DNA from 3 places in the Rhizobium sp. NZLR10 genome. Region 3 is predicted to be linked to each of the others. Evidence: predicted binding sites of a transcription regulator. Region 3 holds the regulator's gene; each other region holds the start of a gene.
The links. Region 3 encodes PhoB, which activates phosphate uptake and scavenging genes when phosphate is short. Its sites were predicted from a motif close to TGTCATNNANCTGTCAT; they were not measured.

Region 1 (10,548 bases), on a different contig from region 3:
AGCTTGGTCGCCCGGGCGAGATAGTTGAGGGTATTCTTCTCGCGGTTGGCAAAATACATATGCAGCGAGATATGGTCGGCGCTGTCGTAGCACTGCTCGAGGACTTGAGCCTCCCAATCCGGATAGGTCTTCATATCGGAATTGGACGAGCCGCAGACCACCAGTTCGAGCGACTTGTCGAAGCCGCGCATGGCTTTCGCCGTCTCATCGGCCAACCGGCCATATTCATAGGCCGACTTGTGGCCGACCTGCCAGGGGCCATCCATCTCATTGCCGAGGCACCACAATTTGACATCGTGCGGATTGGCCCAGCCGTGCTTGCGGCGCAGATCGGAATAATAGGTGCCGCCCGGATGATTGCAATATTCGAGGAAATTGCGGGCGGCATCGAGGCCGCGCGAGCCGAGATTGACGGCGAGCATCGGCTTGGTGTTGGCCTTCTTGCACCAGTCGACGAATTCGTTGACGCCGATCTGATTGGCTTCACGGGTGCGCCAGGCAAGGTCGAGGCGAACCGGGCGCTCCGACCGCGGGCCGACGCCATCTTCCCAATTATAGGCCGAAACGAAGTTGCCGCCGGGGTAACGGCAGTAGGGCGTGTCGAGATCACGCACCAGATCGAGCACGTCGCGGCGGAAGCCGTCCTCGTCGGCTGTCGGATGTCCGGGCTCGTAGATGCCGCCGTATATCGCTCTGCCGAGATGCTCGAGAAATGAACTGTAGAGCCTGGCGTCAATGGTCGCGATGCGGAAATCGCGGTGGGCAACGACATTGGTTTTCAACGGATCCTCCCGTTTATGTATCAGAATTTTTGTTTTCTTGCCTCCAACTTGATATCAGGAATGTCGTTCTGTCAACCGACCGGTGTTTTTAATCATACTAATATAATTTCCTGAAAAACAATTCAATTACAATGCATTGTCTATATTTTATGGTCTGCTAATTTGAAAAAGAAATGAAATTTGAAATCACGATTTATGATATCGATTTTCAGACATGAAGCCGCATGATGATATCGCGGCCGTGATTTCCAAAGCTGCGGCCGAAAATATTGACGCCGCCGGTATGGCCGGCATTCTCAGCGATGCCGACGCGCAGGCGGATGGACGAGTGCTGGCCGAGCGCCAGGTCGCCGAGCGTGACATTCGATGCGGCGACACCGTCGATGAAGGTTCCCCGCGTCGAGATGCGCCAGGTCTTCATCATCCCATATTGCGAACCTTCGAGCTTCCACCAGGCCGGCGTGAAGGCGCCGCGCTTGTCGCCGTAGTCGCCGGGCGAGGTCCAGGTGCCGATCGCCATGCCGTTGACCCAGAGGGTGATATCGGAAGGCCAGTCCGCATTGGTGCCGGGCACTTCCGACGACAGCTCCATCGAAAATTCGATGGCGCGGATATCCTTGTTCAACACCTTGGCATTGTTGGGGAATTTATACTCGACATAGCCCCGGCCGAACCAGACGAGCCCGGCCTGCATGCGCTGCGGATCCAGGAAATAGTCGGGAACATCGAGAGGGCCGATGACGCTCTCGGTGGAGCAAAGGCCGCATGGCGCATGCACGTCGCAGCTGGTGTAGAGCCCGACAGGCATCTCGACTTCGATGATATTGTTGGCCCGTTGCGCGGCACTTTCCTCAAAGCTGATCAGGATTTCGCTATAGACCGCCGAGCAGATCTTCTGGTTTCCCTTGCGGGCCTTGGCCAGCCGCGACTCGACGAGCCCGGCTTCTTCCAAAATCTGGATACCGGTGGCGACGGTGGATTGCGGGAGAGAAAGCGCCTGGGCAATATCATTGATATTCGTCGGCCCTTTGGCGCAGAGCAGCTTCAGCATCTCAACCCGCGCCGGCGCCGAAAGAGCCCGTATCGCCGTATTATTCTCACCGGCGGCAATCGTCAAAAACGAACGTTCCATCATTCCCCCACTATTTCCGATGAAATGATGTATATCGGAAATTGTGATACATCAAGGGGAGCAGTGCCGAATGGTGTTGGTATCCGAGAACAGTCACGCGTCAAAGTCCGGCTGTGACGATCAAGAGCGCCAGACGTCACTGCGACGTGGGTCGAAGTCGCCTTTCTCAGGGGATGCAGGCTGTCGCTGGAGGAATGAGATTCGTTTTAACCGCAGCGCATGCTTTTCCAGCAGATGCCATGAAAGCCAGCCGAGCAACCACGCTGTCGGCAGGGAAAGCGCTAAGACCGCCCACCACGTGCTGTACCCGCCGAGGGCATGGTTCATCGTCTGCTCCACTGGCCAGCCATAGAGATAGGTCCCGTAGGAGGCGTCGCCCAAGCGTTCGAGAGTCGGCAGGCGTATCACCGGCGAGGTTGCGATGTAGATAAGCGGATAGGCGAACAACATGCGGCCGTAAAGATAGCCGGGCCAGAAGACGAGGCAGAGCATACCGAGCGCTACGAAGATCAATGCCAGGACTATATTGGGCTGCCGCTTTTCCATCACGAACCTCAGAAGCGAACCGCAGAAGAAGTAGGGAGCGATAAAAGTAAAATCCGTCAGGAACCGTATCTTTGGCCACGGATGATCGAAGAAAAGCTGCCAGGTCACGCCTACGGCGAGGGCAAGTGCCATCAGCGGGGCTCGCAGAAGCCCGATTACCATTAATCCGGCGACGATGAGGTAGCAGAAGATTTCCTGCCCGATCGTCCAAAGAGAGCCGTTGACCGAGGTGGCAAGCCAAGAGATGGCGGGGTCATAAAACTGCACATGCGGCAGGGTCATGCCAAAGTTCGGGTCGAGCAACGAATGCAGTGTCGTCTTCATATGAAGCGACTTGAGCAAGTAACCACTGACGCCCAACGGGCTGTACAAGGCGCCCAAGACATAGACGCTGAGCAGCGTACAGACGATAAATGCCGGGTATATTCTCAGCGCCCGCCTCCAGAGAAAACCACCCGCGCTGCCGAACTGCGCGCTCTGCGTGACGAGGAAGCCGCTGCTGATGAAAAACACATAGACGCCGAAGAGGCCAAGGATATTGCCCTCTCCGAGCAAACGCTCAAAGGGCTCGTTCGCCGAGGTCTTTTCCGAGATAAGGAAGGCATGCGAGAAGATTACCGTGGAGGCTGCCACGAGCCTGATCATATTGAAGTTCGGGTAAAATGCCTTCTTGATTTCGCGCTCGTGCATGGAGCCTCCCGCACTTTTGCAGTTTAACTATTCATTAAGATAAGTTTTGAATGTTGTCACGCGCCGTAGTGAAACGGGGTTGAGCCGAGATAATCTCCGATCCGCCAAAATGCGCCTCTCACAAACCCTTGTTGTTCTACGAATGATCTCTCCTGGCCTGACACGGCATATACAACGGGCACTGCATTATACTTGGCGGTTGGGTTCTGATGAGAATGCTTGGCTCGAGCTTTTCACAACGAGAGCAAAGCTTCGCTTATCAGCGGGAGCGGTTAGAAGAGATACCGGCAGCGCAGGATCCGGGCATGTGGGATACGAAACGAGTTGAAGAAATCAGATAATGCGATCTGGCGGCCGGATTGAACTAGCAAAGAGGCGGCCTGAGATTGTGGTAATCTTCAGCCTGTTCGGCGATTGCGTCAGTGCCCGCTCGCCTTCGGCTGCAAGTCGGCATCCGTCAGTGTCCCCAAGAAGGCAACGATATCGTCGATCTCCGGATCGGTGAGGGCAGGTGCATCGCCCGGCTTCCTGCCGAAAGGCCGGTCCTGGTTGAGATTGGCCCAGTAGGCTTGCGGCAGGTCGTCATACTTACGGATCGTGCCGTCTGAATTTTTCGGATACCAGCGGCCGGGATCGCTGTCGCGGCTCGCGTAGAAGGAGACGACGTCGCGCAGCGTGTGGAAATAGCCGTTGTGGAAGAAGCTCTTTTTCAGCGCGACATTGCGCAGCGTCGGCGTCCGGAACAGGCCGCAATATTCGCCGTGGCCGGCAAGGTCGGTCCGCTGCGGGCCGCAAAGGCCGAGATCGTGATAGTTGGGGTCGCTATTGGCCGGGATCGCCATGTTGCGGGGGGCGGCGAGGCCGAGGAAGCCGAAATCGGAAAATTGCGGCGGCTCGCCGTCATTGGCGGGTTCGCTCAGATGGCAGCTCGAACAGTTGCCCTTTTGCGGATCCTCGAACAGCTTGCGGCCGTGCAATTCCTGTGTCGTCAGCGTCGCCTTGCCGGCGAGAAAGGCGTCGTAGCGGCTGGAATAGGGATAAAAATCCGGGCCGCTCTGCTCGAAGGTGGCGAGCGCCTCGGCAGCGGCGCTGAAGGTGTCCTCGGGATTGTCGAAGACCGTCTTGCCGAACGCCGCCTTGATGTCGCCGGCATAGGCTGTCTTGCGCAGCTTGGCCGCGACCTCAGCCGCATCCTTGTTGCTCATCTCGAAGGGCGAGAGCAGCGGGATCTTCGCCTGCTCGGCGCCGTGATCGACCCGGCCATCCCAGGTCAGGCCGCCGGTCGGGCCGTTGTCGACGCTCTCGTCACCCTCGTCCTCGGAATCGTAATAGTGTTCGGTGAAGGACGGCACCGCCTGCAGATAACGCAACGTCGGAACGGCGCGCAGCCCCGGCTGGTTCATATGTTGCCCGCCCATCTCCACCGGCGTGGCCGATGCCGGGCCGAAGGCGTGACGGGGATCATGGCACGACGCGCAGGCCTGCAGCCCCGAGGCCGACAGCGAGGCGTCGAAGAACATTTTGCGGCCGAGCGCGCCGAGCGTTTCGGCCCGGGCGAAGGCCTCGGCGCGCGACATCGGGCCGGGATGCACGTCGAAAGCCACCGCCGCGCTGCTTTGCCGCAGGGGCAGAATGGCCAGACAGAGCGCTGTCGCAACGATACCGATCGCCAGACCGGAGCGCACGAGCCAGAACGTCTTTGTTGTCATGATAGGGATTCCAATAACTTAACGCGGAGTTCCTCCATGATCGAACCTCGCTGCAACAAATTGATGACGGGTCTTCTCCGGCAGCCCGACGTCACAAAGTTGATAGATGGCGGGAATAGCGTCAGCGTGCCCCCGAGCGTTTTCCGCTCCCTCTAGCCAACGCCCCCAGCCATGAGGTTACCCCCGTGAAAAGACCAAATTTCCTCAACTCAATCTGTCTCGCCGGATCGGCCCTGATGCCGTTTGCCATGGCGACGGCAGCCCATGCGGCGCCGGCCGGTTACGACAAGATCGACACTATCGTCGTCATCTATGCCGAAAACCGCAGCTTCGATAATCTCTATGGCAGCTTTCCCGGTGCCGACGGCCTCGCCAACGTCAATGCCGATCAGGCGCGCCAACTCGACCGCAACGGCCAGCCGCTTTCCGAACTGCCGCCCGCCTGGGGCGGCCTGACTGCCAAGGGCGTGACGCCGGCCGTGACAGAAGCGCAGTCGGCCCATCTTGCCAATGCCAGCTTCGCGATCGACGATCCCAAGGGCTTTGCGCAGACGTCGTCGGTCATCACCCGCGACCTCTGGCACCGCTTCTACCAGGAGCAGATGCAGATCGACGGCGGCAAGAACGACAAGTTCGTCGCCTGGGCCGATTCCGGCAGCCTGGTCATGGGCCATTATGACGGGTCCATCCTGCCGATGTGGCAGGTCGCGAAGAAATACGTCATTGCCGACAATTTCTTCCAGGGCGCCTTCGGCGGTTCGTTCCTCAATCATTTCGCGCTGGTCTGCGCCTGCGCGCCCTATTATCCGGATGCCGACAAGAGCCCGGCCAAGCCTGTGATCGCCAAGGTCGATGCCGACGGCACTTCGCTTGTGGTGGCCGACAACGCCCCGAAGTCGGCGCTGGACGGCGCCCCGAAATTCGTCTCCGACGGTGCGCTGACGCCCGATTTCTACGCCGTCAACACCATGCAGCCACCCTACCAGCCGAGCGCCAACCCGCCGGCCAAGGATGGCGACCAAGCCTATGCCGATCCGACGGCGGCAACGACGCTACCGCCGCAGCATGCGGTGACCATCGGCGACCTGATGTCGCTGAAAGGCATCAGCTGGGCGTGGTACGGCGGCGCCTGGCAGGCAGCCCTCGACGGCAAGAATGCCACGCCGGTGCCGAACTTCCAGTTCCACCACCAGCCCTTCAACTATTTCTCCAATTTCGCGCCCGGCACGCCGGCACGCGCCGAACATCTGAAAGACGGCGGCCTTGGCGGCGAGGCCTTCCTTGGAGATATCGACGACGGCAAACTGCCGGCGGTTTCCTTCTACAAGCCGCAGGGCAACCTCAACGAACATGGCGGTTATGCCGATGTCTCGAGCGGCGACCAGCATCTTGCCGATATCGTCTCTCACCTCGAGAAAAGCCCGCAATGGGGCCATATGCTCGTCGTCGTCACCTATGACGAGAATGGCGGCTTCTGGGATCACGTCGCGCCGCCGAAAGCCGACCGCTGGGGACCCGGCAACCGCATTCCGGCCTTCATCATCTCGCCCTTCGCCAAGGGCGGCACGGTGGATCACAGCCAGTACGACACGACGTCGATCCTCCGGCTGATCACGGCGCGCTACGATTTGCCGGTGCTGCCCGGCATCGTCACCCGCGACCAGGCGCTCGGTGATAACGGCCGGCCGCCGATGGGTGATCTCACAGCCGCGCTCGACCTGACGCATTGATCTGTCGCGAGCGGCCCCGGCTTCCACCGGGACCGCTCCCTCTGCATGTTTGCTGTTACCGGCGCAGCAGCGGCCGCAAGGCGGCCTGCGTTTCCTTCAGCAGCGGTAGGTACCGCTCCTTCATCTCCGCGGCCGGGACGAGCGCGGCCGGCGCGCCGATATTGATCGCCGCAACCGTTGCGCCGCTGTCGTTGTCGATCGGCACGGCAATCGAGCAGAGGCCGATCTCCAGTTCCTGGTCGATGATGGCGTAACCCTCTGTCCGCACTCGGCGGAACTCGGCGATCAGCTCGTCCGGATCGGTCCTGGTATTCACCGTGTTCTGCTTTAACTCGCTGCGGGCTAGGATGGCACGCGCCTCGTTTTCGCTAAGGGCGGCCAGCAGCACGCGGCCCATCGAGGCACAGTAGGCGGGCAGGCGGCTGCCGGGAGTGAGATTGATTGACATGACACGGCGCTGCGCGGCGCGGGCGATATAGACGATGTCGGTGCCGTCGAGCACCGAGGCCGAGGCGCTCTGGCCGGCCCTTTCCGAAAGATGATCGAGATGCGGCTGTAAGAGCGCCGGCAGCGGCGTCGCCGCGAGATAGGCATGGCCAAGCCGCAGGATCTTCGGCGTCAGGGTGAAGAACTTGCCGTCATAATCTGCATAACCGAGCTCGGCCAGCGTCAGCAGCGAACGGCGCACGGTGGCGCGGTCGAGCTCCGTCAGCTTGGCGGCCTCGGCGATCGACAGCCGCTGGCGCGTTTCGCCGAAGGCCTCGATGACTTTCAGGCCGCGGGCAAAGCCGCTGACAAAATCCGTTTCGCGCATCGGGCGAGTTCTCCAATCGATCCATCCATTCTGTGCGATATACGAACAAAAGTCAAATAACGCACAAATTTCTTGCCGTCCGTCGCCTCGGGCTTTATGGCTGACGCTGGAGAACCTGATCTAGCCAAGGAGAAATCCCGCATGGACAAGACAGTCAGGAGCACGGCGGAGGCCGTCTCCGAGATCGGTGATGGCGCGACCGTCATGATTGGTGGTTTTGGTGGTTCGGGCGCGCCGATCGAGCTCATTCATGCCCTGATCGACAAGGGCGCCAAGGGCCTCACCGTGATCAACAACAATGCCGGCAACGGGCGCATCGGTATCGCTGCGATGATCGACGCAGGCATGGTCAGAAAGATGATCTGCTCTTTTCCGCGTTCGTCGGACCCACGCGCCTTCACCGACAGATATCTGGCCGGTCAAATCGAGCTCGAGCTGGTGCCGCAGGGAACGCTGGCCGAACGTATCCGCGCCGGCGGGGCCGGCATTCCGGCTTTTTATACGCCGACGGGCTATGGCACCGAACTTGCCGAGGGCAAGGTCATCGCCGAATTCGATGGCCGCCATTACGTGCAGGAGCGCTGGCTGAAGGCCGACTTCGCCATCGTCAAGGCTGAGATCGGCGATATCCAGGGCAATCTCACCTACAACAAGGCCGGCCGCAACTTCAATCCGCTGATGTGCATGGCGGCGGCGAAGACCATCGTCCAGGTCTCGTCGATCGTGCCGGCCGGCGGCATCGATCCCGAGCATGTGGTCACACCCGGCATCTTCGTCGACCGCGTCGTCGCTGTTATCAGTCCCCAGCAGGAAGAAGAACTCATTCGAGCTGGAGTGGCCTACGTATGACCGTCAACACCCGCCCCATCAACACTCGGGAAGACATCAAGCTTTCCAATGCGCAGATCGCCTGGCGCGCCGCCCAGGACATCGCCGACGGCGCCTATGTGAACCTCGGCATCGGCTTTCCCGAAATGGTCGCCCGCTATCAGCCGCCCGGCCGCCAGGCAATCTTTCATACGGAAAACGGCATCCTGAATTTCGGCGAGCCGCCGGCCGAAGGTGAGGAGGATTGGGACCTGATCAACGCCGGCAAGAAGGCAGTGACGCTGAAGCCGGGGGCGGCCTTCTTCCATCATGCCGACAGCTTTGCCATGGTGCGCGGCGGCCATCTCGATGTCGCCATCCTCGGCGCCTACCAGGTCGCCCAGAGCGGCGATCTCGCCAACTGGCGGGTGGGCAGCAAAGGCGTGCCGGCCGTCGGCGGCGCCATGGACCTCGTGCACGGCGCCAAGCAAGTCTGCGTCATCACCGAGCACGTCACCAAAACAGGCGAGCCGAAACTGGTGGAGAAATGCACCTTCCCGCTGACCGGTGTGGCCTGCATCACCCGCGTCTATACCAGCCATGCCGTCATCGACATCGTCGACGGACACTTCGTCCTGCGTGAGAAGCTGCCTGCGATATCGCCGGAGGAATTGCAGGCGATGACCGGCGCGCCGCTCCATCTCGACGGGCCGGTTGCCGATCTCGTCGTCCCGGAACTCTGAGGAAAAGCCATGACCGAAGCCTTTATCTGCGACTATATCAGGACGCCGATCGGCCGCTTCGCCGGGTCGCTCTCCCAGGTGCGCGCCGACGATCTCGGCGCCATCCCGCTGAAGGCGCTGATGGAACGCAACACCGCCGTCGATTGGGAAACCGTCGACGATGTGATCTTCGGCTGCGCCAACCAGGCGGGCGAAGACAACCGCAATGTCGCGCGCATGTCGGCCCTCTTGGCCGGCCTGCCGATCGCTGTCCCGGGCACGACGATCAATCGGCTCTGCGGCTCCGGCATGGATGCGGTAATCACGGCGGCGCGCGCCATCCGCGCCGGCGAGGCCGAGCTGATGATTGCAGGCGGCGTCGAGAGCATGTCGCGCGCGCCCTTCGTCATGCCGAAGGCCGAGACGGCTTTTTCGCGGGCGGCCGAAATCCACGACACCACCATCGGCTGGCGCTTCGTCAACCCGCTGATGAAGAAGCAATATGGCGTCGATTCGATGCCGGAGACCGGCGAGAACGTCGCCGAAGATTACAAGGTCAGCCGCGAAGACCAGGATGCCTTTGCGGTGCGCAGCCAGGCAAAGGCGGCGGCCGCGCAGGCAAGCGGCCGCCTGGCGAAGGAGATTACTGCGGTGACCATCCCGCAGCGCAAGGGCGATCCCGTCATCGTCGACAAGGACGAGCATCCGCGGGCGACGACGATCGAGACGCTGGCGAAACTTGCCACCCCTTTCAAGAAGGAAGGCGGCACGGTGACGGCAGGCAATGCCTCCGGCGTCAATGATGGGGCGGCGGCGCTGATCGTCGCTTCCGAAGCGGCGGCGCAAAAATATGGTCTGACGCCGATTGCCCGCATCCTCGGCGGCGCGGCTGCTGCGGTTCCGCCACGGGTGATGGGTGTCGGCCCGATCCCGGCCTCGCGCAAGCTGATGGCCCGGCTTGGCATGACCCAGGAACAGTTCGACGTCATTGAACTCAACGAGGCCTTCGCCAGCCAGGGACTGGCGGTGCTGCGGGCACTCGGCATTGCCGATGACGATCAGCGGGTGAACCGCAATGGCGGCGCGATCGCGCTCGGCCATCCGCTCGGGATGTCGGGCGCTCGCATCACCGGCACGGCGGCGCTGGAGCTTCTGGAGACCGGCGGACAATATTCGCTGTCGACGATGTGCATCGGCGTCGGGCAGGGGATTGCAATCGCGCTCGAAAGGGTTTGAGGCCGGTCGAAGAGGGCTTGCAGCGGTTCGCCGGCAGCCCTCGGCCAGTTGCGCGGCATATCAGCCTTCTGTAAAAATCGGGCATGCTGATCCGACCCGCAGACAACCACGATCGAGGCGCCATCTGGAGGATCATTTCTCCGACGATCCGCGCCGGCGAAACCTATGCGCTCGACCGCGATCTCCCCGAAGTCGATGCGCTCGCCTACTGGATGGGGCCGGACCGCGAGACCTTCGTCGCCGAGGAGGACGGGGTCATCCTCGGCACCTATTACATCAAGGCCAATCAGGCCGGCGGCGGCCGCCATGTCTGCAATTGCGGCTACATGACCGATGCAGCCGCCAGCGGCCGCGGCGTCGCGCGCTTGATGCATCAACAT
Region 2 (10,548 bases), on a different contig from region 3:
GGAACTGGTGCGCATCACCGTCGACCGTGACGAGAGTGCGGCCGCCGTGCCGAAGATCCGCGAGCGGCTGTTGCGGCTTGGCATGGACGTGCCGTTGATCGGCGACTTCCATTATATCGGCCACAAACTGCTTGCCGATCATCCTGATTGTGCCGAGGCGCTGGCGAAATACCGCATCAACCCCGGCAATGTCGGCTTCAAGGACAAGAAGGACAAGCAATTCGCCGAGATCATCGAGATGGCGATCCGCTACGACAAGCCGGTGCGCATCGGCGTCAACTGGGGCTCGCTCGATCAGGATCTCTTGACGGCGCTGATGGACAGGAATGCCGAAGCCGGTTCGCCGCTTTCAGCCCGGCAGGTGACCCGCGAGGCGATCGTGCAATCGGCACTGCTTTCGGCAGCCCTTGCCGAAGAGATCGGCCTGCCGCGCAACCGCATCATCCTGTCGGCCAAGGTCAGCCAGGTCCAGGACCTGATCGCCGTCAATTCCATGCTCGCCGAACGCTCCAATCATGCTTTGCATCTCGGTCTGACCGAAGCCGGCATGGGCACCAAGGGTATCGTCGCCTCGTCGGCGGCGATGGGCTTCGTACTGCAGCACGGCATCGGCGATACGATCCGCGTGTCGCTGACGCCGGAGCCGAACGGCGACCGCACGCGTGAAGTCCAGGTGGCGCAGGAGATCTTGCAGGTCATGGGCTTCCGCCAGTTCATTCCTGTCGTTGCCGCCTGTCCCGGCTGTGGACGCACGACGTCGACGGTGTTCCAGGAGCTTGCCCAGAACATCCAGAACGACATCCGCAAGAACATGCCGATCTGGCGCGAGAAATATCCTGGCGTCGAGGCGCTGAACGTCGCCGTCATGGGCTGCATCGTCAACGGTCCCGGCGAAAGCAAACATGCCGATATCGGCATTTCGCTTCCGGGCACCGGCGAGACGCCAGCGGCGCCCGTCTTCATCGACGGCCGGAAGGCTCTGACGCTGCGTGGCCCCCATATCGCTGCCGATTTCGAGGCGCTTGTCGTCGACTATATCGAGAAGCGTTTCGGTCAGCGGACGGCGGCGGAATGAGCGACCGCAAGTTCGGATGAGCCGGTACTGGTCGCCAATCGTCAGCAAGCTGCAGCCCTACGTCGCGGGGGAGCAGCCCCGTATTCCCGGACTGGTCAAGCTCAACACCAATGAAAATCCCTATGGGCCGTCTCCAACGGCGCTCGAGGCGATCCGGCAAGCTGCGGACGATCGTCTGCGGCTCTATCCGGACCCCGCCGCCACGGAATTGCGCCAAGCGATCGCCGCCGGTCACGGTTTGACGGCGGAAGAAGTCTTCGTCGGCAACGGTTCCGACGAGGTTCTCGCCCACGCGTTTCAGGCGCTGTTGAAACACGAGCGGCCGCTTCTCTATCCAGATGTGACTTACAGCTTCTATCCGACCTATAGCCTGCTATACGGCGTCGAGACGGTCGAAGTGTCTGTCGATGACAGGTTTCAGATCCGGCTGGCAGATTACGACAGGCCGTGCGGTGCGATCATCATCGCCAATCCGAACGCGCCGACCGGCATCGGCCTGCCGCTTGCCGACATAGAGGCGCTTATCGCCGCCCATCCGGATGCGGTCGTCGTGATAGACGAGGCCTATATCGATTTCGGCGGTGACAGCGCTATCCCGCTCATTTGCAAATATCCCAATCTGCTTGTCGTTCAGACCTTGTCCAAATCGCGCTCGCTTGCGGGTCTGCGCGTCGGCTTTGCGCTGGGGCAGCGGGAACTGATCGAGGCGCTGGAGCGCGTCAAGGACAGCTTCAATTCCTATCCGCTCGATCGCCTGGCGCAGGTTGCCGCGACGGCGGCAATCAAGGACGAGGCGTGGTTCGAGACATGCCGAAAGATGCTCATTGCCAGCCGGGACGGTCTCGTCCGGGAACTCGAAGCGCTGGATTTCGAAGTGCTGCCGTCTCAAGCAAATTTCGTTTTTGCAAAGCATGAGAGCCAGTCGGGTGCAGCGCTTCAAGCGGCTCTGCGGGAGCGTGGTGTTCTCGTCCGGCATTTCGCCAAACCGCGTATTTCGGAGTTTCTGCGCATCAGCATCGGCACGGACGAGGAATGCGCGCGCCTGGTTTCGGCTTTCAAGGAAATATTGTCGGCGTGATCCGACGATTCAGCTCTTCCGGTCGGCGATGAAATGCGCGGTGGCGATGAGGGTCGAGGCGCGGGCACCGTAGGGGGCAAGCAGTGTCTCGGCATCGCGGACATGCTGATGGAGTTGGGCTTCGGCCCATTCCATGCCGCGTAGCGCTACAAGCGTTCCCTTGCCGCGGGCTGCATCTTTGCCGGTCGCCTTGCCCATGGTTGCAGTGTCCGAGGTCAGGTCGAGGATGTCGTCAGCCAGTTGGAATGCAAGTCCGATCTTTTCGCCGAAGGCGCGCAGGCGGCGGCGATCTTCCGGCGGGCTGGCCGAGATGAGGGCGCCGGCTTCGCAGGCAAAGCGGATCAGCGCGCCTGTTTTCATCGCCTGCAGGCGGATGATGCCGGCCTCGTCAGGCGCTTGTCTTTCTGCCGCGAGATCGAGCGCCTGGCCACCGGCCATGCCGCCGAGACCGGCGGCGCGAGCAAGAGCCAGTACCAGCGATGCCTTGCTCGTTTCGGGAAGGGCTGTTTCCGGCGTGGCGATAATGTCGAAGGCGTAGGTCAGCAGGCTGTCACCTGCGAGGATCGCGGTGGCTTCGTCGAATTTTTTGTGTACCGTCGGTTTGCCGCGGCGGAGATCATCATCGTCCATGGCCGGCAGGTCGTCATGCACGAGCGAATAGCAGTGAACGCATTCGAGTGCAGCGCCGACGCGAAGCGCCGCCGCGGCGTCACCGCCGAGAAGGGCGGCACTTTCGACGACGAGAAATGGGCGCAGTCGCTTGCCACCGTTCAACACGGCATAATGCATGGCGTCGCGCAGCGTCTCAGGTCTGACGATTTCATCGGAGAGAGGGCTCGGTGACAGCAATGCGTCGAGCAACGCCTCGATCTCGCGGGCGTTGTTCCTCAGCCTCGTTTCGAAAGTGTCCCGGTTCGCGTCCATGGGCGCTGTTTGGCATGAGCGCCCCGGGGCTTGCAACGGAATTGTCGATGGCGCAGCAAGATTTGCCACGCACTCTGGCATAAGCTCCGTACAGGCGCTATGACAACGACAGGGGCGAAATCGGACTGGGGAACATTGGATATAGCGCCGGAGAGAGAGGACAGCGTCGACATGCCGGCTCGTCGGCAATGGTTCGGAGACCGGCGTCTATTGAAACGCATTGTTCTTTCCGTGCTGATCGTGCTGATCCTTCCCTATGCCCTGATCTTTTTCTATCTGCTGCCGTTCATTCACCCGGTCTCGACGTTGATGCTGCGCGATCTCGTGCTGCTGCGCGGTTACGATAGGCAATGGGTGTCGCTTGATGACGTCGCCCCGGCTCTGGTGCAGTCGGTGATGATGTCAGAGGACGGGCAATATTGCTTTCACGGCGGCGTCGACTGGGCGGAAATGCGGATGCTGGTCGAGGATACGCTGAAAGGTCAGGCGACGCGCGGCGGCAGCACCATCCCGATGCAGACGGCTAAGAACCTCTTTCTCTGGAACGGCCGCTCCTTCGTGCGCAAGGCGATGGAGCTTCCGCTCGCTGTCTCCACGGATTTCGTCCTGTCGAAACGGCGGCTGATGGAAATCTATCTGAACATCGCCGAATGGGGTCCCGGCATTTACGGCATCGAGGCTGCGGCCCAGCATCATTTCAAGGTGCCGGCGTCGAAACTGACGCGACGCCAGGCATCGCTGCTTGCCGTTTCATTGCCGAACCCGATCGACCGCAATGCCGGCAAACCAGGACGAGGCCTTCGTCGGCTTGCCGGCGTGATCGAGAGGCGCGCACAGGGCTCGGGCGATTACATCAAGTGCATCTATAGGTGAGATCGGAGCTTATGGTTACAGCGCCGCGCGTCCTTCAGACGCGTACAAGGGCGCTTTAAAGCCTTGAATTGCTGCATAAGTTTGTCCTTGAATCGATCACGCTTTAAGGAATTATGCAGGAGAAGGACCAAACGTCATCTGACATTCTTGGTTCTGCCATATGGGCGAATGCAGTCCAACTGGAGCCCCTGAGTCGCCCATGACCATTACGACGCTTTCGCAAGAGCTTCTCTGTTACTCGAAGACACACAATCCGAACCCGCCTGCGCACCTCGGCAGCCGCTATCGCAAGGTCGGCGGTTTTCTGCCGGAAGCCGGCAATACCATCGTCTGCCATCTCGACAAGGGCTCGCAGACGCAGGCGGCGTTGATCGAGGCGCGTGAGAGATATCTGGCGATGCCCGAAGCTCCACAGTTCCTGTTCACGCCGATCTCCAGCCTTCACATGACGCTGTTCGAAGGGATCATCGAGACCAGGCGCCGGCAGGATTGCTGGCCGGGCGATCTCCCTCTCGAGACGCCGATAGACGACATGACGGAACTGCTGGCGGCGCGGCTTGAGGGTTTTTCGATGGCCGAGCCCTTCAAGGTGGCGATCGTCGAAGCTCGCCCGTCGGGCCTGCTCGTCGACGGGGTGACGGAGAACGACCGCAAGGTCATGCGCGCCTGGCGCAACGCGTTTGCTGATCTTCTGGGCTACCGCCAGCCGAGCCAGGAGGACTACAAGTTCCACGTGACATTCGCCTATGCGATCGAACGGCTGGAGGATGAAGCCTTGCCGCGCTGGCAGGCAATGCTCGACGAGGTCGCCGACGATATCCGCCGCAAGGCCCCTGTTTTAGAACTGGCACCGCCGGCATTCTGCGTGTTCGAAGACATGAACCATTTCCACGAATTGCTGATTTTCGATTTCGACGCCTGAACGGGAGAGGCTCATGACTAGACCGACGCTCTACATCGCCAACAAGAATTATTCCTCCTGGTCGTTCCGACCCTGGATGGCGCTGACGGGCGTCGGCATCGATTTCGAGGAGGTGCTGATCCCTTTCGACGACGCGGGCGGCAATCCGAATATCAAGGCGGTCTCTCCGACCGGGCGCGTGCCGCTTCTGCAGCATGGCGCATTGAAGGTCTGGGAATCGCTGGCGATCATCGAATATGCCGCCGAGCTTTATCCGGACGCCGGTCTTCTGCCCGCGGATCGTGCCCAGCGGGCGCTCGCCCGTTCGGTTTCGATGGAAATGCTCTCAAGCTTCCGGGCTCTGCGCGGCGCCTGCCCGATGAATATCCGCCGGCCGAAGGCCAGGATCGCGCTGCCGGATGGGGTCGAGGCCGACATCAGCCGCATCGAGACGATCTGGCGGGATCTGTTACAGCAATCCGGCGGGCCGTTTCTCTTCGGCGCGTTCGGGGCCGCGGATGCGATGTTTGCGCCTGTCGTCAACCGGTTCGAGATCTATGACCTGGTCAGCGGGGACGACACGCTGGCCTATATGGCGACCATGAAGGCGCATCCGGCCTGGCGCAAATGGGAAGAGGCAGCCCGCGCCGAGGCTTGGATCGTGCCGGAAGACGAAGTCTGATACGGAATCATCGGCTTCGCAAAAAATACGCATGGGGACTGGTCAAGGCCACCCCTTGCATGTATAAGCGCGCGAAATTCCGAAATCGCGACATGTCCGTTTCGGCCGCCGGTGTGGCCGTGGGAATGTTTTGCCCGCAAGTGGAGTAAGAGAAATGGCTGTACCGAAGAGAAAAACAAGCCCGTCTAAGCGCGGTATGCGCCGTTCGGCAGACGCCCTTAAGGCTCCGACCTACGTCGAAGACAAGAACTCCGGCGAACTGCGCCGCCCGCACCATATCGACCTGAAGACCGGCATGTATCGCGGCCGCCAGGTTCTGACGCCGAAGGAAAGCGCATAATTTCCGATCCGGCTTGTCCGATCGAAGTTGCAAGGCCGGCCTCAAGCCGGCCTTTTGCTTTTCGGCGATATGATATTTGCAATGACTTGCAGTGTGGCAGCGGTTTGCGGCAGTATTCTTCCAGCCCGCTACAGCGCCGTGCGTCTTTTCAGGCGCGCAAAGGACGCTGTAGCACTTTGAATCGACGCAATATGCTTTGCGAAAATCGAATCTGATTTGCGCAAAGCATATTGCGCTGGGAGATTGCCGATGATCGCCGCCATGCCTCTGATGATTATCCCGTTTATTCTCTACAATCTGGCGATGCTGGGCCTGATGGGCGATGGCGGCATTCCTGCCCTGCAGCATGATATCATCGTGCTGTCGATGATCTCGGGCGCGATATGGAGCATGGCGCTCGGCGATCTCATTATCGTCATAGCGCTTGTCGTGCTGTTCTTCGAAATCCTGAAGGCAACCAGAACCGGGCCTGGCAACCTTATCAACCACATGCTGTCGATGCTGGTTTTCATCGCCTTCCTGGTCGAGTTTCTACTCGTCCGGGACGCTGCGACGCAGGTATTCTTCATTTTGATGACGATCGCTTTGATCGATGTGATCGGCGGCTTTGCCGTCTCGATCCGGAGCGCCGGGCGAGATGTTTCTATCGGCTTATAGGTTGTCGAGCTTGTTCTGAAGGGCGCGGAGCTGTTCCTTCAGCTCATCGATATCCTTAGCCTCGGCCTTGCGGCTTTCCTTGGCGGGTGGCGTCATGAAGGGCGAGAACATCTGCATGGCCTGCTGAAACAGCTCGGTGTTGCGGCGAACCTGGTCCTCGACCATCTGCATCGGCAGTTGCAGGTTCTTGCCGAGAGGTGTTTCGCCCAAGGCGCGGTTCACCTGCTCGCGCATCTGAGACTGCTGTTCGGCGAAGGCGCGCATCGAATGTTCGAGAAAGCTCGGCACGACCATCTGCATCTGGTCGCCGTAATAGGTGATGAGCTGGCGCAGGAAGGAGATCGGGAGCAAGGTGTTGCCGGTCTTCGATTCCTGTTCGAAGATGATCTGGGTCAGCACCGAATGGGTGATGTCATCTCCGCTTTTTGCATCCTGGACGGTAAAATCTTCGCCCTTCTTCACCATCTCCGCCAGGTCTTCCAGCGTGACGTAAGTGCTGGTGCCCGTATTGTATAGCCGGCGATTGGCGTATTTCTTGATTACGATCTGACCCTCATGCTTCGCCATATCAGTCTCCTGGACCCCCGTCTGAATTATGGATATTCCTCCACTTCAGACTGTAAACGCAAAAGAAGGCCGGTGACAATCTCTTTGTGCGATGCGGCAAACCTTTAACAGAGCAGATGAATCGGGCTTTCGCAGGCTCTGCCGAAAAATGACCGCAGCCGGTCTTCGCGTTTGACTTGCGCTCCAAGCTTTGCCAGTTTCCTCTTATGTAAGTGAGACGAAAACGAGGAGCGTCCCCATGAGCAATTCATCCATCGTCATCGCCAGCGCAGGTCGAACAGCAGTCGGCTCGTTCAACGGCGCTTTCGCAACGGTTCCCGCGCATGAGCTCGGGGCGGCCGTCATCAAGGGTGCGCTCGCGCGCGCCGGCGTCGATGCCGGCGAAGTGGATGAGGTGATCCTCGGCCAGGTTCTCGCTGCCGGGGAGGGCCAGAACCCGGCTCGCCAGGCGGCGATTAAGGCCGGAATTCCGAATGAAGCGACGGCCTGGGGCGTCAATCAGCTCTGCGGTTCGGGTCTGCGCGCCGTCGCGCTCGGCATGCAACAGATCGCCAACGGCGACGCCAAGATCATCGTTGCCGGCGGCCAGGAATCCATGTCGATGGCGCCGCATGCCATGCATTTGCGCGGCGGCGTCAAGATGGGCGACGCGAAGATGATCGACACGATGATCAAGGACGGCCTGACCGATGCCTTCCATGGCTACCACATGGGGATCACCGCCGAAAATGTCGCGCGTCAGTGGCAGCTTTCGCGCGACGAGCAGGATCGGTTCGCCGTCGCCTCGCAGAACAAGGCGGAGGCGGCGCAGAAGGCCGGCCGCTTTGCCGACGAGATCATCCCCTACATCATCCAGACGCGTAAGGGCGACGTTACGGTCGATGCCGACGAATATATCCGCCACGGCGCTACGCTGGAGGCGATGGGCAAGCTGCGCCCGGCCTTCGATAAGGAGGGCACCGTTACGGCCGCGAATGCGTCCGGCCTCAATGACGGTGCGGCCGCAGCGGTGCTGATGAGCGAAGCGGAGGCGGTCCGGCGCGGCATCCAGCCGCTCGCCCGCATCGTTTCCTGGGCAACGGCGGGCGTCGATCCGCAGATCATGGGCACTGGCCCGATCCCGGCTTCCCGCAAGGCGCTCGAAAAGGCCGGCTGGTCGGTCGGCGATCTCGATCTCGTCGAGGCCAATGAGGCTTTTGCAGCGCAAGCCTGCGCCGTCACCAAGGATCTCGGATGGGATCCTGCGATCGTCAACGTCAACGGCGGGGCGATCGCCATCGGCCATCCGATCGGCGCTTCCGGCGCGCGCGTTCTCAATACGCTGTTGTTCGAAATGAAGCGCCGCGGCGCCAAGAAGGGCCTTGCAACTCTTTGCATCGGCGGCGGCATGGGCGTCGCCATGTGCTTCGAAGCGCTTTAAAGTAGCATACGATCCGTCATTGATTGAAAATCTCGCCACAAGGCGGGGCAAAAACAAAAAGGGAGCGGAACATGAGCAGAGTGGCTGTGGTCACCGGGGGTACGCGTGGAATCGGCGCGGCCATATCCATGGCGTTGAAAAATGCCGGATACAGGGTTGCTGCCAATTATGCCGGCAACGACGAGAAGGCCAAAGCCTTCCATGACGTTACCGGCGTCCCGGTGTTCAAATGGGATGTTTCGGATTACCTCGCTTGCGGCGAGGGGATTGCCAGGATCGAAAGCGAGATCGGGCCGGTCGAAATCCTCGTCAACAATGCCGGCATTACCCGTGACGCGATGTTCCACAAGATGACGCCGCAGCAATGGCACGAGGTGATCAATACCAACCTCACCGGTCTGTTCAACATGACGCATCAGGTCTGGACCGGCATGCGCGACCGCAGCTTCGGCCGGATCGTCAACATCTCCTCGATCAACGGCCAGAAAGGCCAGATGGGTCAGGTGAATTATTCGGCAGCCAAGGCGGGCGATCTTGGCTTCACCAAGGCGCTGGCCCAGGAAGGCGCGGCCAAGAACATCACCGTCAACGCCATCTGTCCCGGTTATATCGGAACGGAAATGGTGCTTGCCGTGCCGGAAAAGGTGCTGAACGAACGCATCATCCCGCAGATCCCCGTCGGCCGTCTCGGCGAGCCGGAAGAGATCGCGCGATGCGTCACCTTCCTCGCCTCCGACGATGCCGGCTTCATCACAGGTTCGACGCTGACGGCCAATGGCGGGCAGTTCTTCGCCTAAAGTACATCTCGCAAAACTGTATTGTCGTTTGCGATTACGACATGCGTGACTTTCCGAGTAGATCAGCGGTGGATTGAAGCAAGAGCGCGTCCCGTCGGATGCGCTCTTGCTTATTTCATGCCCCATGCCCGCGCGAGCAGCAAAGAAAAACGGGCGCCGAAGCGCCCGTTGGGAGTCCGATATGCTTTTTGCCGATCAGCAACGGGCCTCGTAGCGGCGGCCGTAACGGTCGCGATAGACGCAGTAGCCGCGGCGTTCGACCGAGTGGCCGATGAGAGCGCCGGTCAGACCGCCGGCAACGGCGCCGACCGCAGCACCACCCCAGCTGTTGGTGACAACACCGCCGATGACCGCACCGGTGCCGGCGCCGATCGCGGTACCTTGCTCGGTCGCTGTGCAGGATGCCAGAGCGCCAACGAGCGCACCAATAAGAACAATCTTCTTCATCATGTCGTAACTCCCCAGGTTTGTTGGCCTTTAGACGCGGCCCATGAGTACAAGAATAATGATAATCACGAGAACTAGCCCCAAACCGCCGGAAGGTCCATAGCCCCAGCCACGGCTATAACCCCAATTCGGCAATGCTCCGATCAAGAGCAGAATGAGGATAACAAGAAGTATTGTGCCAAGCATGGTGTGTTTCCTTCATTTCATCGGCAATTTGAATGGACGAGAAACACGTATTGGCGATTTTTGTTCCCGGTTAAGCCAGGAAATGTCATGCGTCCTGACCTCCGCCTATCGGAAATTTGCTCGTATGGTTAAAAAGGCGTTTAAATACAATATGTTGCGGTGAACAAAGCGAGAAAGTCCCGATGTCGCCGATTCGTCAGCGATTCGTTCCGTTTTTGATCGGTGCGCCGCCATTGACCATCCCGAGTTAACCGCATCTGAATCCGCCTTGCTAAAGCTTAACGCCAACACGACGAGGCGGAACGGGACATCCGCTACCGATCCGCATTTAGCGCGCCGATTGAAATCCGGCCACCAGATATTGCCGTGAACAGAAGGCGAAACCAATACAGTCGGCGATTCGTCGCCGATTTGTTCGGGCTTTGGTCGACAGGTTAATTACGGGCGCAATTTTCGATTGTTCGTCGCAGGACAGACTCGTCTTCTACGACAGCGAAATACAAAAGGGGAGGGAGTCCAGCGATTCAGCATCTAGTGGGAAAAACTGATTCAAAATCAATACTTAGCCGTGAACAAAAGCTGAATCAGCGCGAGTCAGCGA
Region 3 (10,548 bases):
AGGCGCGAATGCTCGGTAGTGCGGATCATGATCGCATCGACATAACGCGACAGAACCTTGGCGGTGTCGCCGATCGTCTCGGCGCGGCCGAGCTGCATCTCGGTGCCGGACAGGAACAGCGTTTCGCCGCCGAGCTGGCGCATGCCGACATCGAAGGAGACGCGGGTGCGCGTCGACGGCTTCTCGAAGATCATCGCCAGCATCTTGCCGGCGAGCGGCTTGTCGCCCGTGCCGGCCTTGAAGGCCTGCTTGCGGGCGAGCGCATCGTTCATGATGGTTCTGAGATCGGCTGAGGTGACCGCGGAAAGATCGAGGAAATGTTTGGGAGCCATGTTCTTACCTGTGCTGCGCCCGAAGGCGGCAATCTCTTCAAGCCGTTTTCTTGACCTTCGCGGCGCGAATGCTCTCGGCGGCGCGCTCGATGCGGTCAAGGCCCTCTCGGGCTTCCTCGGCGGTGACGACGAGGGGCGGAAGAAGGCGGATGACGTTATCGCCGGCGGGTATGCCGAGCAGATGGGCGGCGCGGATCGCCTGCAGCAATTCGGCCGAGGGAATAGCAGCCTTGATGCCGAGCAACAGCCCCTCGCCTCTGATATCCTCGATCACATCGGGATAGCGATCCTTCAGCGAGGCGAGGCCCTGGCGGAAGACGAGTGCTACGTCGCGCACCTGCTGGAGGAAGCCATCGGCGAGGATGATGTCGAGCACGGCGCTGCCGACGGCCATGGCGAGCGGATTGCCGCCATAGGTCGAGCCATGCGTGCCGGCCTTCATGCCGGAGGCGGCCTCTGAAGTAGCAAGGCAGGCGCCGAGCGGGAAACCACCGCCGATGCCCTTGGCAACCGCCATGATGTCGGGCGTGACGCCCGACCATTCATGGGCAAAGAACCTGCCGGTGCGGCCAACGCCGGTCTGGACCTCGTCGAGGATCAACAGCAGGCCGTTTTCGTCGCAAATCTGGCGAAGCGCCTTCATGAATTCGGGGGTGGCAGGACGCACGCCGCCCTCGCCCTGCACCGGCTCGATGAGGATTGCCGCCGTCGCATCGGTGATCGCGGCGCGGACCGCTTCGATGTCGCCGAACGCCACCTGATCGAAACCCGGCGCCTTGGGGCCGAAGCCTTCGAGATATTTCTCCTGGCCACCGGCGGCGATTGTCGCGAGCGTCCGCCCATGGAAGGCGCCCTCGAAGGTGATGATATGGAAGCGCTCGGGATGGCCGTTGGAAAACTGATAACGGCGCGCCGTCTTGATCGCGCATTCGAGCGCTTCAGCACCCGAATTGGTGAAGAACACCTTGTCGGCGAAGGTGGCGTCGGTCAGCCGTTTGGCCAAACGCTCCTGGCCGGGGATCTCATAGATGTTGGAGAGGTGCCAGACCTTGTCGGCCTGCTCCTTCAGCGCGCCGACCACATGCGGATTGCCGTGGCCGACCGAGGTGACGGCAACACCGGCGCCGAAATCGAGATAACGTTCGCCGCTTTCGGTGATCAGCCACACGCCCTCGCCTCGCTCGAACCGCAGCGGGGCACGAGAGTAGGTGTCATAAAGCGGCGCGGCTTCAGCCATGGCGCGGTCTCCCGATCAGAGTTATCAAGCAACGGACTCCGGCTAAGAAAACCAGGCCCGAAAAATTAAAAATGCCGCCTTGCGGCGGCCAGCGGTACTATTTCCTTTTCGCGCTGCAATGTCAACAAAACTGCGCCCTTAGCGCATGCAGCAAGGTTGTACAGCGGTGTTTTCGACCTTCAACAGGCTTTATTGCAGAAATGACACGCTGGGGCAGCAAGTTGGGGAAAACTCCGAATTCGATTCATCCGGATTCATGCGACTCTTGTCACGGAGTCACGCTCACACTAGGTTAAAGTTCAATTACTAGACTGCATGCGGCGGAACTAGTCACCAAAATTGATCAAGCGTTTCTTGTTTCGGAGCTTCCGAGGCAACGGTGAGGGATTCTGCCATCACCAACGCAGAAGGTGGAGACAGGGCATGAACTGGACAGACGAGCGGGTCGAGAAACTCAAGAAGCTTTGGGCCGAAGGACTGAGCGCCAGCCAGATCGCGGCGCAACTTGGCGGTGTCAGCAGAAACGCTGTAATCGGCAAGGTGCACCGCCTGAGCCTTCCGGGCCGCGCCAAGGCCGGCGGCACGGCCGCCACGGCCCGAACGCCGAAACGCAATACATCGGCGCCGCGCGCGCCGAACTTCGCCTCTCGGATCACCACCCGCACCGTTACCCGCCAGCAGGGCGCAACGATGCTGAAGGAAGAGATCGAGATCGAAACGGTCGAGGAAATGGAATACGTGCCGAAAGGCAACGTGGTCGTGCCGATCTCCCGCCGCCTCGGCCTGACGGAACTGACCGAACGCACTTGCAAGTGGCCGGTCGGCGATCCGCTGAAGGATGACTTCCACTTCTGCGGCTGCGAGTCCCCCGACAATTCACCCTATTGCGGCTATCACCAGAAACTCGCCTACCAGCCCGTCAACGAACGCCGCCGGGCGGCAGCGCGGGCGAGCTGAACGGGTGACATTGTCGACATGCAAAAACGGGCTGGAAGGCCCGTTTTTTTATGTGAGTACGTTGGGTGTGGCTGCCCCTCATCCGCCTGCCGGCACCGACCGGGGTCGAGACGAGTGGCTCGACCCCGGTCGGGTTAGGGTGAGGGGCAGAGCTTGCTCGACTTTATCGGAAACCCCTCAGGCTTCCATCGAATAGCCGGCGCCGCGGACGGTGCGGATGACGTCTTGCATGTTGGAGAAGTTCAGCGCCTTGCGCAGGCGGCCGACATGGACGTCGACGGTGCGTTCGTCGACATAGATATCGTGGCCCCAGACGCCGTCGAGAAGCTGCGAGCGGGAGAAGACCCGGCTCGGCGACGACATCAGGAATTCCAGCAGGCGGAATTCGGTGGGGCCGAGGCGGACTTCGCGGCTTTTGCGATGGACGCGATGGGTTTCGCGGTCGAGTTCGATATCGCCGCATTTCAGCACCGTCGACAGCACCTCGGGACGGGCGCGGCGTAGCATCGCCTTGACGCGGGCAACGAGCTCCGGGGTCGAGAACGGCTTGACGACGTAATCGTCGGCCCCGGTCGACAGTCCGCGGACGCGCTCGCTCTCTTCGCCGCGCGCCGTCAGCATGATGATCGGCAGACGTTCGGTTTCCGGCCGCATGCGCAGGCGCCGGCAGAGTTCGATGCCGGAGACGCCGGGCAGCATCCAATCGAGGATGAGCAGGTCGGGCGTGCGCTCCTGAAGCCTGATTTCGGCTTCGTCGCCACGAAGGATAGTATCGACCTCGAAGCCTTCCGCTTCGAGATTGTAGCGAAGAAGCACGCTCAAGGCTTCCTCGTCTTCAACAACTGCAACTCTCGGGATCATGCCTGTCGGTCTCCTCGCGCATGTTCCTTAAACCGGGGTGATTTAAGCAATGCATCCTGCGCAAATTCAGAAAGGTGGCTGCGACCTCTTTGCGCGCCCGGATGGGCGCGCACGCAACGGCTAGTATGGGCTTTATTCCGTGACCGCGCCGACGGTGTTGGCGCTGTCGTCTTTCGGACGGTCACCTTCCGGCTGTGCGCCGGTCGCCATGTAGTAGATCGTCTCGGCGATGTTGGTGGCGTGGTCGCCGATGCGCTCGATGTTCTTGGCGCAGAAGAGCAGATGCGTGCAGCTGGTGATGTTGCGCGGATCTTCCATCATGTAGGTCAGCAGCTCGCGGAACAGCGAGGTGTACATCGCGTCGATCTCGTTGTCGCGTTCACGGATCGCATTGGCCTTGTCGGCGGAGCGCGTCGTGTAGACGTCGAGCACTTCCTTGAGCTGGACGAGCGCCAGCTCGGACAGATGCTCGAGACCGCGGGCGAGCTTGCGCGGAACGCCGGTGCTCTGCACGGCGATGACGCGCTTGGCGGTGTTCTTGCCGAGGTCGCCGACGCGTTCGAGATCGGCGGCGATGCGGATCGAACCCATGATTTCGCGCAGGTCCGAGGCCATCGGTTGACGGCGGGCGATGGTAACGATCGCCTTGTCGCCGATTTCTCGCTCGGCGTGATCGAGGATCACATCGTCGGAGATGACCTTCTGCGCCAGCGCGGTATCGCCGTTGACGAGCGCCCGGACGGCCTCGCTGACCATCTGCTCGGCCAGGCCGCCCATTTCGGAAATCCGCCTGGACAGGAACTTCAGATCATCATCATAGGCAGAAAAAATATGTGTCGATGCCATGGGGCTTTATCCTCGAATAACGGGAAGGCTTGGTGTCGCCAAAATCAACCGAAGCGACCCATGATGTAGTCCTGGGTGCGCGGATCGTCGGGATTGGTGAACATCTTGTCGGTGTCGTTCTCCTCGACGAGATTGCCGAGGTGGAACATGGCGGTGCGCTGCGAGACGCGCGCGGCCTGCTGCATGGAGTGGGTGACGATGACGATCGTGTAGTTCTCGCGCAGTTCGTGGATCAGTTCCTCGACCTTGGCGGTGGCGATCGGGTCGAGCGCCGAGCAGGGCTCGTCCATCAGGATGACTTCAGGGCTGACGGCGACGGCGCGGGCAATGCAGAGGCGCTGCTGCTGACCGCCGGACAGGCCGGTGCCGGATTCATGCACGCGGTCCTTGACCTCGTTCCAGAGGCCGGCACGCTGCAGGCTGGTCTCGACGATCTGGTCGAGATCGGCCTTCGACTTGGCAAGGCCATGGATGCGCGGGCCGTAGGAGACGTTTTCATAGATCGTCTTCGGGAACGGGTTCGGCTTCTGGAAGACCATGCCGACGCGGGCGCGAAGTTCGACGACGTCGATATCGGGATCATAGATATCGTCGGTATCAAGCGTGATCTTGCCGGTGACCCGGCAGCCGTCGATCGTGTCGTTCATGCGGTTTAGGCTCCGCAGGAAGGTCGACTTGCCGCAGCCGGACGGGCCGATCAGCGCGGTTACGGTGTTTTCGCGGATGTTCAGGTTCACATCGAAAAGCGCGCGCTTCTCGCCATAGTAAACCGAGACATCCTTGCCGATCATCTTATAAGGGACGTTGCTCATCTTCTGATCCAGCGCTTTTTCAACTGCAGCTTCCGTCAACATGTTCATGATGTGTAACTCCGTTTACCAGCGGCGCTCGAAGCGACGACGCAAGAGGATGGCGCCCATGTTCATGACGATCAGGAACAGGAGCAGGACGATGATGGCACCCGAAGTCCGCTCGACGAAGGCACGTTCGGCCTCGTTGGCCCACATATAGACCTGCACGGGCAGAGCCGTCGAGGGATCGAGCGGCGTCGTCGGCGCGTTGGCGACGAAGGCGACCATGCCGATCAGCAGCAGCGGCGCGGTTTCGCCGAGCGCATGCGCCAGGCCGATGATCGTGCCGGTGAGGATGCCGGGCATGGCGAGCGGCAGAACATGGTGGAACACCATCTGCATCTTCGAGGCGCCGAGGCCGAGGGCTGCAGCGCGGATCGACGGCGGCACGGCGCGCAGTGCGGCGCGCGTCGCAATGATGATCGTCGGCAGGGTCATCAACGTCAGCACCAGGCCGCCAACCAGCGAAGCCGAACGCGGCAGGCCGACGAAGTTGATGAAGACGGAAAGGCCGAGCAGACCGTAGACGATCGAGGGCACGGCGGCGAGGTTGTTGATGTTGACCTCGATCAGATCGGTCAGCTTGTTCTTCGGCGCAAACTCCTCGAGATAGATCGAGGCGGCAACGCCGATCGGCAGAGCGAGCACCAGCACGATCAGCATCAGGTAGAGCGAGCCGATGAGGGCGACGCCAAGGCCTGCGGCCTCCGGACGGCTGGAATTGCCGTTGACGAAGAGGCCGGTGTTGAACTGCTTGTGGAGAGCGCCGCTCGCCTTCAGCTCGTTCATCCAGCCAACCTGCTTGTCGTTGACCTTGCGGTTCTTCTCATCGACCGACAGGTCGATCTGGCCCTTGTTGGCGCTGTCGACATTGGCGTCGGCGAGCACGGTGACATTGACCGTCTTGCCGATGATCGACGGGTCGGCGACGACCATGTCGCGCAGTTGGACCGGCGCACCCTTGGAGAGCATGGCGGATGCATCGCGCACGTCGGGACGGCTTGCGGCATTGACGTTCAGCTGCTTGACGATCGCGTCGCGCAGGAGAACCGGGTAGTTGGCGGCGATCAGCACCGAAGCATCGGTCGCACGCTTATTGCTGGGGTCGATCGTCTTCTCGGAAAATTCGATCGGCAGGGTGATCGCCGTCTGCTGAAAGGCGGTGTAGCCTTTGCCGATCACCGTCCACAGCAGGATGAACAGGAAGATGAGGCCGAAGGAGATGGCGGCGATGCCATAGGCCTGGAACCGGCGTTCGGCGGCGTAGCGGCGCTTGATGCCGATATCGCGGCGCGTGGGCGCCTTGGAAACGGTTATCCCGGCGGGAGAAACAATATCCGTCATTCGTACTGCTCCCGGTATTTGCGCACGATGTAGAGCGCGTAGATATTGAGGCAAAGCGTGATGCAGAACAGCGTGATGCCAAGGGCGAAGGCAACCAGCGTCTGCGGCGAGGTGAACTCGAGGTCGCCGGTGAGCTGATTGACGATCTTGACGGTCACCGTCGTCATCGGCTCGAAGGGGTTGATCTGGATGCGGGCGGCGACACCGGCGGCCAGCACGACGATCATAGTTTCACCGATGGCGCGCGAGGCGGTCATCAGCAAGGCGCCGACGATGCCGGGAAGGGCTGCGGGCAAGACCACTTTCTTGATGGTTTCGGAGCGTGTGGCGCCAAGACCGAGCGAACCGTCACGCAGCGTCCGCGGCACGGCGGTGATGATATCGTCCGACAGCGAGGAGACGTAGGGGATCAGCATGATGCCCATGACGATGCCGGCGGTCAGAACGCTCTGCGCCTGAATGAAGTTGGTGTAGTTGCCGGAGAGCAGGCCGCTGATCTGAGCCGAGAAATCGCGCAGGAACGGGCCGACGGTGACGAGCGCAAAGAAGCCGTAAACGATCGTCGGAATGCCGGCGAGCACTTCGAGCAGCGGCTTAGCGATCCCGCGCAGCTTCGGCGAGGCGTATTCGGCCATGTAGATCGCGGCAAACAGGCCGACCGGTACGGCGACCAGCATGGCGACCATGCCGATATAGAGCGTGCCGAGCAGCAGCGGGATAAGGCCGAACTGACCGAAGGACGAGCTGCCGGCGCCGGCAAAACGCGGGTCCCAGACGGTGCCGAAGAAGAAATCGGCGGCGGGAACGGCGGCAAAGAAGCGGGCGGCTTCCGACAGCATCGAGAATACGATGCCGATCGTCGTCAGGATAGCAATCGAAGAGGCGAGTAGCAGGCCCCAGAGCATGAAACGCTCAACCCGATTGCGGGCGCGGAAGCGCGGGGCGATGGCGCGCAGCGCATAGAAGGCGCCGGCAATGGCGAGGATGAAGACGACCGCCGTCATGGCGAGGCGGCTCGTCATGCTCTTGGCGTTGAGCGTCTTGGCTGCGTCGAGCATGTAAGGCAGCGGCTGGCCGGCAAGCGGCACACCCTTTTCGCTGAGCTTGGCCTGCAGGGCGGCCGGATCGCCGGCGACCGCTGCGGTTTCATCCGAGGTCAGCATCGTCAGGCCACGGGCGACCGTCGCCACCATGGAATAGCCAAGATCCTGCTCGACGGCGGCTTGAGCCTTGACATCGGCGGGGAAGTGGCTGCGAACCGAGGACTGGATGATGCCGGGGCTGACCGAGAGCCAGACGCAGAGCGCGAGGAGAGCAGGGAGAACCGCCCAGATCGCCGCATAGGCGCCGTAATAGACCGGCCGTGAATGCAATGCGGAGGACCGGCCCCCGGCAAGTGCCGTGGCCCGACTGCGCGCGACCAGATAGGCGGCGGCACCGATCACCACAAGGCACAGAAGTATGACGGATGTGCTCATTCGTTACGTCCCCAGGCCATAGCCCCAAAAAGCCCAATCATGCGGAATGAATTCAACCCTGCAGCGGAAATGTCGGCGCGCCCAGGGTTTAAGGCAATGCCGGCGCGGGCCTTTAGAGCGCCGCGCCGGCAAAGTCATTACATAGCCTTGCCGGCTTCGACTTCCTTGCGGATCGCATCACGCTCGGCATCCGGAGCGGCAACCAGGCCGTATTCGACGAGCGGGCTGTCGGGGCCGATCATCTGGTCGGATACGAAGAAGTTGACGTATTCCTTCAGGCCCGGAACGGCGCCGAGATGTGCCTTCTTGACGTAGAAGAACAGCGGGCGAGAAACCGGATAGGTGCCGTTGGCGATCGTTTCGGTGGACGGAACGATGCCGCTCATGCTGGCAACCTTGAGCTTGTCAGCGTTGTTTTCATAGAAGGAAAGGCCGAATACGCCGACGCCGGTCTTGTTGGCGGCGATGCGTGCCAGGGTTTCCGGATAGTCGCCGTCGATGTCGACAGCAGCGCCGTCCTTGCGGACTGCGACGCAGGCCTTGCCCTGGGCAGCCTTGTCGGCGATTTCCTTGGCGATGACGTCGACGGCACCGGCGGCCTTGCAGCCGGCGGCGAGAACGTTCTGTTCGAAGACTTCGCGGGTGCCGTGCTTTTCGCCCGGGATATAGGCAGCGATATCAACAGCCGGAAGCTTCGGGTTGACTTCCGACCACTTCTTGTAAGGGTTGGCGACGAGCTTGCCGTCGACGACGACCTGGGCTGCGAGGGCCTTGTAGATGTCTGCGGGAACGTAGGCAACATCCGGGTTGGAAGCGTCGGTTGCGAAGACGATGCCGTCATAACCGATCTTGACTTCCTGAATGTCGGTGACGCCTGCAGCCTTGCAGGCTTCGGCTTCGTTCTTGTTGATCGGACGCGAAGCGTTTGCAATGTCGATGGTGTCTTCGCCAACGCCCTTGCAGAATTCCTTCAGACCAGCGCCCGTGCCGCCGGATTCAACGACCGGCGTCTTGAAGTTGGTGAAGGTTTCGCCGAAGGACTCGGCAACGATCTTTGCGTAAGGCAGGACGGTGGACGAACCAGCAACCTGAATCTGGTCGCGGGCGACGGCAGCGCCAGCGAAAGCAGCGGTTGCAGCGAGCGCGGCAACGGTGAGCTTGAAGGTGTTCATTAGAAATCTCCCGGCATTTGGGCTTGTGTGAGTGCGGCCTTTCGAGAGGCCCTCGCAGTGCCTTTTTTCATCGGCGGGACTCTCTTAGCGCTGTAAGCACCGTCCTTTTATGTCAAATCGGTGAAACATTTGTGACAGTTTATCTCGTTGATTCTAAAAGCATATTTTCAGCGCTGCCGAGTGCTTGTGTCGGTCACGCTATGAACTTCGAGCCCGCCTCAACCTTATGTTGCAAAAAACCGCTGGAACATCGTTACTTAGGGGACAGGCAGCGTATCGCCTTAAAACCGCACGGTGAAATCGGTGCCCTTGCCGACTTCCGATTTGACGATCAGTCGCGCCCGGTGGCGGGTGAGGATGTGCTTGACGATGGCAAGGCCGAGGCCGGTGCCCTTTTTCGAGCGGCTGTCCTCGATGCTGACGCGATAGAAACGCTCGGTCAGGCGCGGCACATGCTCGGCCGGAATGCCCGGCCCCTTGTCGACGATGCTGACCTCGACCGGCTGGCCGGCGCCGTTCTTCAGCCAGACATCGACGATCTCGCCTTCCTGGCCATATTTGCAGGCGTTTTCCATCAGGTTCTCGAAGACCTGGACGAGTTCGTCGCGGTCTCCCAGCACCTCGACCTTGCCGTCGGGCAGATGCAGGTTGATGTCGACGCCGACATCCCTGGCAAGCGGGCCGAGTGAATCCCTGACATGGCCGAGCAGCGGCACTAGGTCGACCTTCTCATCCGGGGCGATATGCGATTTCAGCTCCAGCCGCGAGAGCGACAGCAGGTCGTCGACCAGCCGGCTCATGCGTGTCGTCTGATCGAACATGATGGCGAGGAACCGCGCCTGCGCCTTCAGATCGTTCTTTGCCGGCCCCTGGATGGTCTCGATGAAGCCGCGCAGCGACGCTAGCGGCGTGCGCAGCTCGTGGCTCGCATTGGCGACGAAATCCGACCGCATGCGATCGATGCGACGAACCTCTGAAATATCGCGGAAGGAGAGGATGAAATAGCGCTCATGCGGCCCGCCATCTGCCGAAAATTCAACGGGGGCGCTGCGGACGATATAGACACGTTCGGAGGGCAGCCGCTCGGCATGCTCGATCTGGTTCGGGGCGTTGGTGGAGATGGTTTCGCGCACCATGTCGAGCACGCCGGGCGAACGCAGGCGGGCCGATATATGGGCGCCGAGCGCCACCTCGCCGAAGGCCTTTTCGGCAGCCCGGTTCTGAAAGAGCACCGAGGCATCGTCCGACAGCACCATGACCGGGATATCGAGGCCGGCGAGCGTGGCGGACACTTCCGGCAGGCGGCTTGGCAGCACCTCCGGCTTGATCTCAACCGGCTCGACCGGCTCTGCCTTGATATCAGGCGCCTCGTTGAAAAGCGCGGTGACGATCATCACAAGCAGGAGGATGAGCACCACCCACTTGTTCATGCCGGCGGCAAGCGTGACGAGCGCACTGAGGATCGCCGCC

Region 1: HJB82_RS11455 (acid phosphatase) is a predicted target of PhoB. The motif match lies at 4,912-4,928, and genes of this name have one in related genera.
Region 2: HJB82_RS12220 (DUF1868 domain-containing protein) is a predicted target of PhoB. The motif match lies at 4,083-4,099, and genes of this name have one in related genera.

The regions. Positions count from the first base shown of each region.
Region 1 covers NZ_JABDWE010000006.1:131,891-142,438, forward strand. The annotation lists gene HJB82_RS11435 (alpha-N-arabinofuranosidase) at 1-782, opposite strand, end outside; gene HJB82_RS11440 (transcriptional regulator) at 991-1,917, opposite strand; gene HJB82_RS11445 (acyltransferase) at 2,035-3,150, opposite strand; gene HJB82_RS11450 (cytochrome-c peroxidase) at 3,570-4,859, opposite strand; gene HJB82_RS11455 (acid phosphatase) at 5,096-6,589, shown strand; gene HJB82_RS11460 (IclR family transcriptional regulator C-terminal domain-containing protein) at 6,645-7,403, opposite strand; gene HJB82_RS11465 (3-oxoacid CoA-transferase subunit A) at 7,545-8,252, shown strand; gene HJB82_RS11470 (CoA transferase subunit B) at 8,249-8,953, shown strand; gene pcaF (3-oxoadipyl-CoA thiolase) at 8,963-10,168, shown strand; gene HJB82_RS11480 (GNAT family N-acetyltransferase) at 10,252-10,548, shown strand, end outside.
Region 2 covers NZ_JABDWE010000007.1:557-11,104, forward strand. The annotation lists gene ispG (flavodoxin-dependent (E)-4-hydroxy-3-methylbut-2-enyl-diphosphate synthase) at 1-1,075, shown strand, start outside; gene hisC (histidinol-phosphate transaminase) at 1,092-2,153, shown strand; gene HJB82_RS12210 (polyprenyl synthetase family protein) at 2,163-3,077, opposite strand; gene mtgA (monofunctional biosynthetic peptidoglycan transglycosylase) at 3,213-3,950, shown strand; gene HJB82_RS12220 (DUF1868 domain-containing protein) at 4,150-4,872, shown strand; gene HJB82_RS12225 (glutathione S-transferase family protein) at 4,886-5,533, shown strand; gene rpmF (50S ribosomal protein L32) at 5,688-5,873, shown strand; gene HJB82_RS12235 (hypothetical protein) at 6,123-6,530, shown strand; gene phaR (polyhydroxyalkanoate synthesis repressor PhaR) at 6,525-7,097, opposite strand; gene HJB82_RS12245 (acetyl-CoA C-acetyltransferase) at 7,336-8,517, shown strand; gene HJB82_RS12250 (beta-ketoacyl-ACP reductase) at 8,589-9,314, shown strand; gene HJB82_RS12255 (YMGG-like glycine zipper-containing protein) at 9,510-9,764, opposite strand; gene HJB82_RS12260 (DUF3309 family protein) at 9,792-9,947, opposite strand.
Region 3 covers NZ_JABDWE010000032.1:13,234-23,781, forward strand. The annotation lists gene argF (ornithine carbamoyltransferase) at 1-332, opposite strand, end outside; gene HJB82_RS30885 (aspartate aminotransferase family protein) at 370-1,569, opposite strand; gene HJB82_RS30890 (GcrA family cell cycle regulator) at 1,993-2,526, shown strand; gene phoB (phosphate regulon transcriptional regulator PhoB) at 2,704-3,387, opposite strand; gene phoU (phosphate signaling complex protein PhoU) at 3,520-4,233, opposite strand; gene pstB (phosphate ABC transporter ATP-binding protein PstB) at 4,278-5,093, opposite strand; gene pstA (phosphate ABC transporter permease PstA) at 5,109-6,428, opposite strand; gene pstC (phosphate ABC transporter permease subunit PstC) at 6,425-7,906, opposite strand; gene HJB82_RS30920 (substrate-binding domain-containing protein) at 8,044-9,078, opposite strand; gene phoR (phosphate regulon sensor histidine kinase PhoR) at 9,360-10,472, opposite strand.